DNA from 2 places in the Anaerobranca gottschalkii DSM 13577 genome. Region 1 is predicted to be linked to the other one. Evidence: riboswitches for the same ligand, from Rfam matches in the RefSeq annotation. Region 1 holds a riboswitch; the other holds the start of a gene.
The links. Region 1 has a riboswitch for S-adenosylmethionine ahead of BMX60_RS11270 (methionine ABC transporter ATP-binding protein). Riboswitches for the same ligand answer to the same signal wherever they lie in the genome.

Region 1 (6,502 bases):
TAAAAGGTTATAGTAAAATAAGTAATAGGTTTATAATAAAAGATAATAGTAAAAAATAATGAAAGATGAAAGGTGGAAATATTGCAGTGTGGAAAGTAGTATATATAGCTAAAGATGAGATATTAGCAGAGAAAATAAAGGATAAGCTTTCCCAAGAAGGGTTCATGGTTCAACTGAGGGAATTATCAAAAAATAAGAAAGGGCAAGTTGAGATTTTGGTTCCTAGCTCTGAAGCGCCAGATGTGGTGGAATTTTTATCACATATTATCTAAAAGTACTTGAACTTCTTAATATAAATGCTAAAATATAAAAAGAAACATTTTAGTCCCTATGGGACAAAAAATGTCCAGGGGATAAGGAGGTAAGAATAATGAAAAGGATAGCAGTAATGACCAGTGGTGGCGATGCACCAGGTATGAATGCTGCTGTTAGAGCAGTGGTTAGAAAAGGTATTTTCCACGGTTTAGAGGTTTACGGAATTAAAAGAGGATATGCTGGTTTGATAAGTGGAGAATTTGAGCGAATGGAATTGAGTTCAGTGGCAGATATTATTCACAGAGGAGGAACAATTTTAAGAACTGCTAGATGCCCAGAATTCAAAAATCCTAAAGTTCAGCAAGAAGCAGCGGAACTTTTAAAGGCCAAAGGAATCGATGGAATCATTGTAATTGGTGGAGATGGTTCTTTTATGGGCGCTAAAGCCTTATCTAATCTAGGGATTCCTACCATTGGTATTCCAGGAACCATTGATAATGACATTCCATGCACAGATTATTGTATTGGTTTTGATACTGCAGTTAATACTGCCATTGATGCTATTAACAAAATAAGAGATACTGCTACATCCCATGAAAGAACCTTTGTTGTAGAAGTAATGGGCCGTGATGCAGGAGATATCGCTTTGGCAGCGGGTTTAGCTGGTGGAGCAGAATCTATTTTAATCCCAGAAATTGAGACTAACTTAGATGTGGTAATCCATAGACTTTTACAAGGTCAAAAAAGGGGTAAACTCCACAGTATCATTGTGGTAGCTGAAGGTGTTGCCAGTGGCTTTGAAATAGGTAAAATAATTGAAGAAAGAACTGGCTTTGATACTAGGGTTATCGTTTTAGGGCATATTCAAAGGGGAGGATCACCAACATCCTTTGATAGAATTCTAGCCAGCCGTTTAGCTGCTAAAGCTGTAGATTTGTTAATGGCTAATGAAGGTGGAAAAATGGTGGGGATTGTTAACAATAAAATTGTAGCCACAGATATTGATGAAGCTTTAAAACAAAAACATACCCTTGACAAAGAGATGTATGAATTAGCAAAAGTACTTTCAATTTAAGGAGGAAAATTATGAGAAGAACAAAGATTGTATGCACAATTGGGCCTGCCAGTGAATCACCAGAAATGTTGAAAAAACTAATTTTAGCTGGTATGAATGTTGCAAGGTTAAATTTTTCCCATGGCGATTATGAAGAACATGGGAAGAGAATTGCTACTATACGTCAAGTAGCAAAGGAATTAAATAAAAACGTCGCAATTTTATTAGATACAAAAGGACCTGAAATAAGGGTTAAGAAATTTGCCCAAGGAAAAATCCAATTAAATGAAGGAGATATCTTCACTTTAACAACAGAAGATATTTTAGGTGACCAAACTAAAGTAGCTATTACATACGAAGGGCTACCTAAAGATGTAAAGAAAGGTGATCGTATTTTATTAGATGACGGTTTAATTGCTTTAGAAGTTCTAGAAACTACTAATACAGATATTAAATGTAAAGTATTAAATGGCGGTCCTTTAAGTGATAAAAAAGGGGTAAATGTTCCTGGAGTTTCCGTTTCTCTACCAGCAATGTCTGAAAAAGACTTAAATGATATTAAGTTTGGAATTGAACAGGGAGTTGACTTTATCGCCGCTTCTTTCATCAGAAAAGCTTCCGATGTTTTAGCTATTCGTAGGGTTTTAGAAGAAAACAATAGTGATATCCATATTATTTCTAAAATTGAAAACCAAGAAGGATTAGATAATCTAGATGAAATACTAAAAGTAAGTGATGGTTTAATGGTTGCAAGGGGAGATTTAGGTGTAGAAATTCCCGTTGAAGAAGTGCCATTAGCTCAAAAATTAATGATAGAAAAATGTAATAAAGCTGGTAAACCTGTAATCACTGCAACCCAAATGCTTGATTCTATGATTAGAAATCCAAGACCAACTAGGGCAGAAGCTAGTGACGTTGCTAATGCTATTTTTGATGGAACCGATGCTATTATGCTTTCAGGGGAAACGGCAGCTGGTAAGTACCCTGAAGAAGCAGTAAAAACAATGGCACAAATTGCTGAAAGGGCAGAACAAGCTGTAAGATATGAAGAGATTTTAGGTAAAAAGACTTTTACTCCTAAAGCTTCTATTACAGATTCTATCAGTAGTGCAACATGTAATACTGCCCAAAGTTTAGGAGCTTCCGCAATAATCACTTCTACCCAATCAGGGTTTACTGCTAAAATGGTATCCAAGTATAGACCAAAATGCCCAATTATTGCAGTAACTCCCGATGAAAGGGTTGTAAGAAAATTAGTTTTATCTTGGGGAGTATTCCCTGTATTAGGCCAGCAAACAGATAACACTGATGATATGATAGCAGAAGCTATTAGAACTTCACTAGAACAGGGTTATATTAAAGACGGAGACTTAGTTGTTATAACTGCTGGAGTACCTGTTGGTATTGCTGGAACTACTAATCTTCTAAAAGTTCATGTTGTGGGAGATGTAATTGTAAAAGGAACAGGAATTGGTAATAATTCTGTTCAAGGAAAAGTTATTGTAGCTAAAACTGCAAAAGAATTAATTAATAAAAAAGGTCAAGGAGATATTTTAGTGACAAACGCTACTGACAGTGATTTAGTGCCTAATTTAGAAGGAATTAAAGCTATTGTCGCTGAAGAAGCTGGACTTACATCTACAACGGCAATTGTAGGACTTTCTAAAGGTATCCCAGTTGTTGTAGGAGCCAGTGGTGCTACATCATTGTTAAAAGATGGAGAAGAAGTAACAGTTGATCCTCAAAGGGGTTTAGTATACAGAGGTCATGCTACAGTAAAATAAAAAGAAAATGCTGGGGAATTGTGTACCCAGCATTTTTTATAAAGTCGAGGTGGTGAAAAAATGGCAAAATTAATTTTACTGTTCACCTTAGTTCCGTTAGTAGAACTATACCTTTTATTTAGGGTAGCAGAATACATTGGGGGAGGTACTACTGTTTTAATTGTCGCCCTTACAGGATTTTTAGGGGTAATTTTAGCTAAATACCAAGGGTTAAAGGTATTAAAAGATACCCTATTTGCTTTATCATCGGGACAAATGCCTGCCCACAATTTGTTAGATGGTTTATTTATTTTAATAGGAGGAGCTTTTTTATTAACCCCTGGTTTACTAACCGATGCTTTGGGATTTAGCCTACTATTTCCCATAACACGGAAAAAGTATAAAGAATATGCCATAAAAAAACTGCAAAGGATGATCCAATCAGGAAATATTTTTATATATAGAAGATAAAAATTTAATTTCCTTATTGACAATTTATCTTTATCATGGTAAAGTATTAAAAGTAAAAATTGAATATTAAAGCACTCTTATCCAGAGAGGTGGAGGGACTGGCCCAATGAAGCCCGGCAACCCGCTTTCCATTTTAAACATGGAAAGGTCAGCGGTGCCAATTCCTGCAGACAACAATTGTCTGACAGATAAGAGGATACGCTTTTTCCTGCGTGCCTCTTTCTGTTAAGAAAGGGGCATTTTTAATTATTTTTTTAGATGGAGAGTGGTTAATTGTGTTGGAAGTTAAAAACTTAAATAAAACTTACCCCAATGGTAAAGAGCGGATTCAGGCATTAAAAAATATTAACCTAAAGGTCGAAAAAGGGGAGATTTATGGGATTATCGGTTTAAGTGGTGCAGGCAAAAGTACATTAATTAGAACTTTAAATTTATTAGAACCACCAGATTCAGGAACAGTAGAGATTGATGGAAAAAATATAGTGAAATTTAAAGAAAAGGAGCTTAGAGAAATAAGAAGAGAAATAGGAATGATTTTTCAAAACTTTAATTTATTGTCTTCATTAACTGTTTATGAAAATGTGGAACTTCCCCTTAAAATAGCGAAAAAAAAGGATAGAAAAGATAGGGTGATGGATTTATTAAAACTTGTGGGATTAGAGGAAAAGGCTGAAAGTTATCCAAGCCAACTAAGTGGAGGACAAAAGCAACGGGTAGGTATTGCCAGAGCTTTAGCAAATAATCCCAAAATTCTCCTTTGTGATGAACCAACATCGGCTTTAGACCCAGTAACAACAAAATCTATTTTAAATTTGTTAAAGGAAATAAACCAAAAGTTTAGTTTAACAACAGTAATAATTACCCACGATATGGGTGTTATAAAAAATTTGTGTCATAAAGTGGCAGTGATCAGTGGGGGAGAGTTAGTAGAAAAGGGAGAAGTTTTTGAAGTTTTTACTAACCCCCAAAGTGATGCTACAAAAGAACTTTTATTAGAGGATCCTTTTGTTGAGCAAAAAGAATTATATGTAAGTAATGGAGTTAAATACTTGAACCTACAATTTAAAGGGGAAGAAGCTACTCAACCTATAATTAGTAGAGGGTTAAGGAAAGTTCAAGGGGTAGAATTAAACATTTTAAAGGGTTCTATAGAAGATATTAATAGCAAAAAATTTGGTAGACTACTGGTTGAACTAAAGGGTGAAGAAGGGCTTCAAGGGCAATTTCTAGAGTACTTAAAAGAAAATGAAGTGATGGTGGAGGTCTTGTAAATGGTGGATATATTATTAGAGGCTACATTACAAACTTTGTATATGGTCTTTGTTTCAGTATTTTTTGCCAGCTTAGCTGGAATACCATTAGGTTTAATTTTAGTAGTTACAGATGAAGGTCATATTTTAGAAAATCCCTATTTAAAAAATAGTTTATCTTTTATTATCAATATTTTAAGATCAGTCCCTTTTATTATTTTATTGGTAGCCATTATTCCTTTAACTAGATTAATTGTTGGGACAGCAATAGGTACAACTGCATCCATAGTACCTTTAACACTAGCTGCTACGCCTTTTGTAGCAAGGGTAACTGAAACGGCTTTAAAAGAGGTGCCTTGGGGAGTGGTAGAAGCAGGATTAGCTATGGGAGGAAGTAAATCCTATGTCCTATTTAAGATAATTTTAAGGGAGGGGAGGTCAGCATTAATTAGGGGGATTACCATAACTACCGTTAACCTTATCAGTTATTCCGCTATGGCTGGATTGGTTGGTGGCAAAGGGTTAGGTGATTTAGCAATAAGATATGGGTATCAAGGTAGAAATACCACTATTTTATATAGCACTGTATTGATTCTAGTTGTATTGGTACAAATAGTACAACATACAGGAAATTATCTAGCCAATAAATTCGATAAAACTAAAATAAATTAAGATATTGGAGGGATTTTTGTGAAAAAAGTTTTACTTTCAATTTTAGTTATATTAATCCTTGTATCTACTGGTTGTTCAACTTCTAAGGAAGACCAATTTAAAATTGGAGCTACTCAAGTTCCCCATTCTGAAATTCTCGAATTTATTAAACCTATCCTTGCTGAAAAAGGTGTTAATATAAAAATAATACCTTACAATGATTATGTACAACCCAACTTAAATCTTCACGATGGAGATATAGATGCTAATTATTTTCAACACTTACCTTATTTAACAAGATTTAACCAAGATAATGGTACAAAACTCGTCCCTGTCGTACCAGTACATTTAGAACCTATGGCAATATATTCAAAGAAAATTACAGATTTAAAGGAATTTCAAGGGGGAAAAGTAGGGGTCCCTAATGATGTGACAAACTTAGGAAGGGCTTTAGCCTTGCTTGAAAGTGCTGGAATTATTAAATTGGCAGATGGTGTTGGAGTAAGGGGTACAGTAGGAGATATAGTGGAAAATCCTTTGAATATTGAAATTGTAGAATTAGATGCTGCCCTTATAGCTAATATGCTCCCAGATTTAGAGATAGGTATAATCAATACCAATTATGCTTTATTAGCCAATTTAAATCCAGTTAAAGATGGATTGTTTATCGAAGAAGTTATCGGTAATCCTTATGCCAATATTTTAGTAGTTAAAGAGGGTATGGAAAATGATGAAAGGGTTAAGATCATCGCTGAAGTGTTAAACTCTCAAGAAGTTAGAGATTTTATTTTAGAAAAATATAAAGGTAGTGTTTTACCAGCTTTTTAAGGGGCTTGTCGGGAAATAGCTAATTTTACAATTTTAGCTCATGAATAAAAAGAACTCGCTAGTTGTGGGACTTTTTAGAAGTTAACCATAACTATTGAGTTCTTTTTTTATTAAAGAAATATTAATTTTGGGCATGACAAATAAAAGTAGCTAATTTTATTGGTGGATTTATTTTTAAGCTGCTACTTCTGAAGTTTTTCCTTCAAATTCTTTTATTTGACCTGTTATAA
Region 2 (8,556 bases), on a different contig from region 1:
TTTGTCCAATTAGTAGAAGAAAGTAGAGAAAAGGTAGAAAGATCAAGATTTACTAACTCATTATTAAGGGAACTTGTTAATACTATGGAAGACTTACAAGATTTAGCCCAAGCAGGAATCGATGATAATTTAGATCCTGGTTGTAAAAAACTCTTTACTGAGACCTTAGAAATGGCAGAATTTATCAAACAAACGGCATTAGCTGAAATAGAAAACCATATTAACAAAGGTAAATGGGGTTAAAAAAGTGGCACTAGGCCACTTTTTTGTATTTAAAGATGAAGTTTGATACTAAAGATTTATTTTTCTTATAATAAATTAATGGTAAAATTTAAATTATTGATAAACATTGATGGAGGGGTTATATGGATTTAATAAAGGAAATTAAGGCTTTGGAAAAAGAAATAATTTCTTGGAGAAGGTGGTTTCACCAACACCCTGGGGTAGGATTTGATGTAGAAGAAACAGCTGTTAAAATAGAGGAAATATTAAAGGAAATTGGTTATTCAGAATTAAGGCGTTATGCTAAAACCGGTGTAATTGCATATTTGGAAGTAGATTCTGATTACCCTATAGTAGCTTTGAGGGCTGATATCGATGGTTTACCGATGGAAGAAGAAAATGACTTGCCATATAAATCTATTTATCCTGGGAAAAACCATGCTTGTGGCCATGATGCCCATATTGCCATGGTATTAGGAGCAGCTAAATATTTATACAATAACAAAGATAAATTAAAAAATAATTTATTATTGATCTTTCAGCCTGGGGAAGAGGGTTATGGTGGAGCAAAAAGGATGTTAGACGATGGCTTATATAGGGATTACCCTTTTCAAAGGATATATGGCTGTCATATAGGACTGATTTTTCCTGAATTAAAGGGTGGGCAAATAGGGCTAAGCTATAATCCAATTATGGCTGCTACAGTAGAATTTAAAATTACTATAAAGGGTAGAGGTGGACATGGAGCAATGCCCCAAAAAGCTGTTGACCCTATCTTAATTGCCGGCAATATTATAACTTCTGTACAGTCCATAGTAAGTAGAAATTTAGCACCTACTGATACTGCAGTAATTTCCTTTGGTAAAATTCAAGGAGGAACTGCCTTTAACATAATTCCAGAAGAGGTTCTTTTGACAGGGACAATTAGATACCTAGAAGAAGCAGCAGGAAAGGAAATCTTCAGCCGTTTGGAATTGTTAGTGGAAGGAATAGCTAAAAGTTATGGTGGCTATGCTAAAGTGGAAATTATTTCAGGTTATCCACCACTGGTAAATAACAAAGAAGTCACAGAATTTGTTAATAAAAAATTAATAGAAATATTTTCTAGAGAAGATATAATAAATTTGAAAAAACCTACTATGGGTGGAGAGGATATGGCTTATTTTTTAAACAAAGCACCGGGTTGTTTTTTCTTCTTAGGGGCTGGTAATGAAGAAAAAGGGATAGTTTATCCCCACCACCATCCCAAATTCAATATTGATGAAGGAGTATTGTGGGAAGGAACGGCAGCTTTTTGTAAGCTAATTTTAGAAACAAATTTGTAGAAAAATGAAACTTTTTGTAAGAAATAAAGTCTAATATAATGTATAACTAAAATGGGGAAGGAGGATTATAATGAATAAAAAAATAGTGATTACAACATTAATCATAGTTACAATATCGGTATTTACTATTGCTAAAATTCAATTATCCTCTAATGTCCCCAATGTAGAGGAACCTAAATTAAAAGTAGAAAGTTTATTAAGGCGTTATGGTAAAGAAGAAACTATTGTTTTTAAATTAACAAATCAATCTAATCAAAATTTGCTTTTTCCTGACAACTATTATGGTATAAATATCTTTAAGCGGGAAGGAAACGGGATGTGGCAGCAAATTATTCTTCCCCTAGATTTTATTCCTGCTATTCATATGTTGTTGCCAGAAGAAGAAACTGAAATAAAGATAAATCATGATTTGTTGACAGAAGGGGAATATAAAGTGGTTTTTGAAGGCTGGTATAGAGAAGATTACGTTAATTTGATTAAAGGAGAATCTACTTTCTATATTTATCCCTACCCAACTTTTAAAACTGAGTTATTAACAAAACATCCTAGATCAAATGATAAAATTGAAATTTTAGTAACTAATGATCGTTGGAACAATTTGATTTTTACTAATAAAACATTAGGTTTAAAATTATATATTAAAAATGAAAATGGCCATTGGATGCAATTGCCTGACCCTTTGCATAGTGATGGAGTTGATTTTATCTTAGAATCAGGTGAAAGTTATAATTTAGAAATACCTCCTTTAAGGGCAGCTGGAAATTATAAAATAGAATTACATGGAATTGAAGATGAAAGTGGACTAAGGTTAAGGAGTATAATTGAGTTTTCAGTTAGATAAATTAAGCCGTCTAGCAACCTAGACGGCTTTAATGCTTTATTATGTTAATAATTCAACAATATCTTTATCAGCTAAAAGGTATGTGTGTTCAACACTTTGTCCAGGAAATTTTGCAGAACCCCAAACCCTAGCAGATTTTAAATTTGCGGCTATATCTTTGTGGATTTCTAGGGCTAAATCCATTACTGTCGACCCTTTTTTGAGTATATAAGGTCGTTCAAAATCTGGTTTTTTTCCTGGGGCTTTGGTATATATTCTAACAACATTTAATTTTTCATATATGACTTTTGGTAAAGATTTTAGTTCTTCTGAGTAAATAGATATAGGTAATATTTTAGGGCAATTGGAAATCAACTCGTAAATAATTTGAAGATTATCGGCAGAAGTGGGGTGGTCAGACTTTGTCCCTAAAAAGATAATATCATCTAAAGTAAAAGTTTTAGGTGACTTGTTTTCTACTAATAAATTCCGCTTTTTTAAATTGTCAATTATACCTTGTAGCTGCTCTACACAGTTATCACTACTTAAATCTACCAAAGCTAATATAAGATCACAGTGTCTTAAGGCGTTGCTAAAATTACCTGGAATTCCCTCTTCCGTTATAGGTGGAGTATCTATAAGTTGAATATAGACTTCTTCAAAGGGGATCATTCCTACCACAGGTTGTTGAGTAGCGAAGGGAAAGTCTTGTACATTGGTTTTTGCATTGGTTAATGCACCGACAAAGGCGGATTTACCACAATTGGGATAACCTAATACGAAAACTTGCCCTGCCCCTTGTTTTTCGATATTAAAGGGATCAAAGCCAGACTTTTTCCCCTTTGAATTATTTTCTGCTTCCTTTTTAAGTTTAGAGATTTTTTTCTTAATATCTCCTTGCAGCTTATCAGTACCCTTGTGTTTCGGAATAACTGCTAACATTTCTTGTAATGCCCTAATTTTTTCTTCTATAGTAGTTGCTTTTTTATAGGCTTCTTCTGCTTCGTAGTACTGGGGAGTTAAATTTGCCGGCATTAATTCCACCTCCAACTACCGATTGATTACAAACCTATAAAGGCCTTCTTTAACACCATTTTTATCATTATCACTGACTATTACATCTGCATTTTCTTTGGCTATTTTACTGCCATTTCCCATACATACCCCTAACCCGGCCATTTTCAACATTTCCACATCATTTTCACTATCTCCAAAGGCGATAATTTCTTTTTCTGATATATTATACATATCAGCTATGTATTTTACTGCCAAAGCTTTATTACTAGCAGGGGCGACAAATTCTAAAAAATGTTCTGAAGTTCTAACTACGGAAATATTTTCATTAGCCATATCTCTAATTAATTTTTCTTCCCTTTTCAGGTGATATGGCAATACCAAGAGTATTTTAGCTACATCTTCTAAATTACTATAATCGGTAATATATTCTATTTTATTTTCACCTACTCGGATTATCTTCGTTAGATCTTCTGGTGAATAAGTACTATAAAAACCTTTTGCAGTATAAACAACGGAAGGAAAAGGAAATTCTTTTAATTTTTCTAAGGTACTTAAATATGTTTCCTTATCGATAGGATTTGTTTTAATAATTTTTTTACTTTCAGGGCAATATATAATTGCACCATTACAACTTACTTGGGGATCTGTTAAGTCCAATAGTTGATAAAGGGGTTGGGCAGATAGATGGTGTTTTCCTGTTGCCAATATTATTTTTATTCCTAATTCCTTAGCTTTTTTTACAGCTTCTAAATTTTCCTTGGAGATTTGGGATTGGGAATTTAATAATGTTCCATCAATATCAAATACAGCCATTTTATACATTTTCATCACCTAATGTTTAGATTTTAAATTTATTATATCATTATGTTAATTTTTTGTGAATTTATTTATAAAAAATAAATATTTAAAAGGGCTTGACTAATGGGTTATCTTTAATTAAACTAGTTATGACAATAGAAAACTCTTATCAAGAGAGGTGGAGGGACGGGCCCGAAGAACCCCGGCAACCGGCTAAAATTTAGCACGGTGCTAATTCCCGCAGATGAGAGAGGCTGAGCCCTCTTCATTTAAAATTGAAGGGGTTTTTTATTGCACAAAATCCACTCTATACATATAAGGAGGTTAACAATATGAGCCGCAGATTTTTATTTACTTCTGAATCGGTAACTGAGGGGCATCCTGATAAAATTGCTGACCAAATATCTGATGCTATCTTAGATGCCATTTTAGAAAAAGACCCCAATGCGAGGGTTGCAGCTGAAACTATGGTTTCAACAGGATTAGTATTGGTTTCGGGAGAAATAACCACAGAGTGCTATGTGGATATTCCGAAAATTGTAAGGGAAACGGTGAAGGAAATAGGTTATACAAGGGCAAAATTTGGTTTTGACTCTGAAACTTGTGCAGTATTGACTGCCATTGATGAGCAATCTCCAGATATAGCTATGGGTGTAGATAAAGCTTTAGAAGCAAAAGAAGGTGAAATGGAAGATATCGATGCTATAGGGGCTGGAGACCAAGGGATGATGTTCGGGTTTGCATGTAATGAAACTCCAGAGCTTATGCCATTGCCTATCTCTTTAGCCCATAAAATGTCAAGAAGACTTTCTGAAGTGAGAAAATCTGATATATTACCTTATTTACGTCCTGATGGAAAAACTCAAGTAACAGTGGAATATGTTGATGGTAAACCAACTAAAGTTACTACTGTAGTTGTCTCTACTCAACATAGTCCTGAAGTTTCTTTAGAAACTCTAAAAAAAGATATCATTGAACATGTTGTTAAACCTGTAATTCCTACAGAGTTTTTAGATGAAAATACTAAATTTTTAATTAACCCTACCGGTAGATTTGTTATCGGTGGTCCACAAGGGGATGCAGGGTTAACCGGTAGAAAAATTATTGTTGATACCTATGGTGGTTATGCTAGACACGGTGGAGGAGCTTTCTCTGGAAAAGACCCAACAAAAGTAGACCGCTCAGCTGCTTACGCTGCCCGTTATGTAGCTAAAAACGTAGTAGCAGCCGGTTTAGCTGATAAGTGTGAAGTACAATTGGCATATGCCATTGGTGTAGCAAAACCTGTTTCAATAATGGTGGAAACCTTTGGTACAGAAAAAGTGCCTGTAGAGAAAATTGAGAAGGCTGTTAAAGAAACCTTTGACTTAAGACCTGGTGCCATAATTAGGGATTTAGGTTTGAGAAGACCTATATATAAACAAGTTGCAGCTTATGGTCACTTTGGAAGAACTGACATCCAGGTACCATGGGAACAAACAGATAAGGCGGAAATTTTAGCTCAAAAAGTTAAATAATACTTGAAATTAAAGCACATCTTTTTTGATCTTTTCCTAATTAGGTAGATAATGATCTATATTTAGGATATTGATTCAATAAGATGTGCTTTTTTGATACCATTAATTAGTAAATAAGTCCTTACAACTAATTATTCAGAAGTTTTATGCAGGAAATTGTAGAAAAATGTAGAATTATAAACTTTAGACTTCCTTTTAATGAGGTGTTTTAATTGGATAATTTAGATATAAAGTTACTAGATAATGTAACTGACAAGATTATAGAAAGTATTACCCAAGGTAAAGAAGCAATATTTGATATTTCTGAATCTGCAAGGATGGAATTGAATAAAGTTAAAACTAACCTTTCGGAAATGGAAATAGAGGCAAAAAAAATAGTAAAATTGGTTGATGAAACTGAAGTAAAGGAAAAAAAAGCAAGGATTAGATTGATGGAGGTTAGCAAAAATTTTAATATATATGATCAAAAAGCTATCCAAGAAGCCTATGAATATGCCCATCAATTAAAATTAGACTTAATTTTATATCGACAAAAGGAAAAAGACCTTTTGGAAAAAAGGAATGAACTACAAATTCGTCTTAGGAGTTTAGAAAAAATGGTGGAAAAGGCGGAACATTTAATTAATCACGTTTCTGTAGCCCTTGATTATTTGTTGGTAAATATTAAGAATATGTCACAACAGGCCGCTGAATATAAGCAACAAAAAGATATTGGATATAAAATTATTCAAGCTCAAGAGATAGAAAGGAAAAGGTTGGCTAGAGAAATCCATGATGGGCCGGCACAAAGTTTAGCGGATATCATTTTAAGCACCGAAATAGCTGAGAAGATGTTAGGTATTGATCCTCAAAAAGCTAAAGAAGAATTAACCGATATAAAGAATAAAGTTAGAGATACCTTAGGTGAAATTCGCCGGATAATTCACCAATTGCGACCTATGGTATTAGATGATTTGGGGCTAATAACTACATTAAAAAGGTATTGTGAAGATTTTAGTGAAAAAAACAATATCCGTGTTGAATTTGTGTTATTTGGGAAAGAGCAGAGATTTGATAGTGAGATAGAAGTAACTATTTTTCGTATAATCCAAGAAGCTTTACAAAATATATATAAACATAGTAAAGCTTCCTTAGCTATGGTTAAAATGGAAGTAGATAATAACAATATTAAAATTATTATAAAAGACAATGGAGTTGGTTTTGAATTAAAGGAAAATCTAGCTGACCCTACCCTTGAATGTTATGGAATTATTGGTATAAAAGAAAGGGTTGGTTTATTGAAAGGCAAATTCCAAATAAAGACTGGTTTAGGACAAGGGACAATGATTATTGTGGAAATCCCTTATAACAAAGACTCACAATAATACTAACAAAAATTTTAGCACATGGTTACATATGTGTAAAAAAGGTGGAGGGGATATAGATGGAGAAGATTAGAATTGTAGTGGTGGAAGATCATAAACTTTTACGGCAAGGGATTATTAAAATCTTAGATTTTGAAAGGGATTTTGAAGTAGTAGGTCAAGGTGAAAATGGAGAAGAAGGTTGTAAATTGGTGGAAAAATACCGACCGGATATTGTTTTAATGGATATAAATATGCCTAAAATGAATGGTATAGAAGCGACAAAGTGGATTAAAACTAATTATCCTAGCACAAAAGTAATTATGTTAACAATCCACGATGGGGATGAGTACATATTAGAGGCTATTAAATTTGGGGCTGAAGGCTATATGTTAAAGGATTTAGAAGGTGAAAAGATTGTTGAAGGGATCCGTAATGTTTACACAGGAGATGCATTTATTCATCCATCTTTAACTATAAAATTATTTAAAGAACTACAAAAAGGGAAAAAATCTTCAAGTAATGGTAAAGTAATAGTGGAAAATGTTTATGATTTAACTGACAGGGAATTAGTTGTTTATCAACTAATGGCAGAGGGAAGGAGTAACAAGGAAATTGGTGATCAATTAAACATCAGTGAAAAAACAGTTAAAAATCATGTCAGTAGAGTATTTAAAAAGCTTGGAGTTTACGATAGAACGCAAGCAGTGGTAAAGGGAATAAAAGAAGGTTTTGTACATTTATAATAAATTTTTGGTACACTTGCCCACCCCTTGCATATAGTAAAGCAGGGGTGATTTGTTTATGAAAGAAAGTATTCTATGGATGTTGGTTATAATTGGATTATTCAGTTTATTAAAATGGAGTTTTGGTTTAATAAAGGGGAAAAAGATTACTAGACCTAAAACCTCAATGGTTCTTTTTGTTTATAATTGGGAAGAAAATTTAGAGAAAATAATTAGATATATTGCTTCACTTTGTTATTTTGATGAAAATTTACTTTGTCCTGTAGATGTGGTGATTTTCGATCTTGGTTCTACCGATCAAACCTTAAACATCGGAAGGAAATTAGCAAGACAATTTTATTTTCTAAAAGTTTTAGATAGTTCAAGGAATTCCGTTATAGAATATTTCCTAAAAAGCTGTAATGGAGATGTTATTATTCTCTTAGATACAAATAAATTGACTTTATCAGAATTAGAGAAAACAATAAAGTTTTATTTTTCAGATATAACGGCTAGTCCTAAAGTACTAAATAAAATTTAATAAAAATAGTACCCAAAATACTTGTTTTTTCGACAAATTTTGCTAATATATTACTTGAAGTGATACACTACCCCTCGGCCCTGCCCCCCCCTCAGCAGGGTCTTTTTTTTTTGAAAAAAAGATATGGTAATTTTGCAAAATTTATGCTAAAATTTAATATATTTTAGTTTTTTCTTTACTTTGGAGGGGGCTTTATGGGAAAACAAAAAGTTTTTAAAGGAGCGGTGGCAGGTTTAGGGATTATTTTA

Region 2: linked by a shared signal. The riboswitch ahead of metK (methionine adenosyltransferase) and the one ahead of BMX60_RS11270 (methionine ABC transporter ATP-binding protein) in region 1 are both predicted to bind S-adenosylmethionine.

Annotation. Positions count from the first base shown of each region.
Region 1 is NZ_FOIF01000080.1:120-6,621, reverse strand. Features, by position in the region: gene BMX60_RS11290 (hypothetical protein) at 87-272, shown strand; gene pfkA (6-phosphofructokinase) at 371-1,330, shown strand; gene pyk (pyruvate kinase) at 1,342-3,093, shown strand; gene BMX60_RS11275 (FxsA family protein) at 3,154-3,543, shown strand; SAM riboswitch class I at 3,618-3,738, shown strand; gene BMX60_RS11270 (methionine ABC transporter ATP-binding protein) at 3,819-4,814, shown strand; gene BMX60_RS11265 (methionine ABC transporter permease) at 4,815-5,465, shown strand; gene BMX60_RS11260 (MetQ/NlpA family ABC transporter substrate-binding protein) at 5,484-6,272, shown strand.
Region 2 is NZ_FOIF01000009.1:45,144-53,699, reverse strand. Features, by position in the region: gene BMX60_RS04305 (rubredoxin-like domain-containing protein) at 1-243, shown strand, start outside; gene BMX60_RS04300 (M20 metallopeptidase family protein) at 366-1,547, shown strand; gene BMX60_RS04295 (hypothetical protein) at 1,618-2,388, shown strand; gene BMX60_RS04290 (GTPase) at 2,428-3,402, opposite strand; gene BMX60_RS04285 (Cof-type HAD-IIB family hydrolase) at 3,418-4,206, opposite strand; SAM riboswitch class I at 4,346-4,433, shown strand; gene metK (methionine adenosyltransferase) at 4,515-5,699, shown strand; gene BMX60_RS04275 (sensor histidine kinase) at 5,912-7,063, shown strand; gene BMX60_RS04270 (response regulator) at 7,123-7,788, shown strand; gene BMX60_RS04265 (glycosyltransferase family 2 protein) at 7,847-8,308, shown strand; gene BMX60_RS04260 (sensor domain-containing diguanylate cyclase) at 8,503-8,556, shown strand, end outside.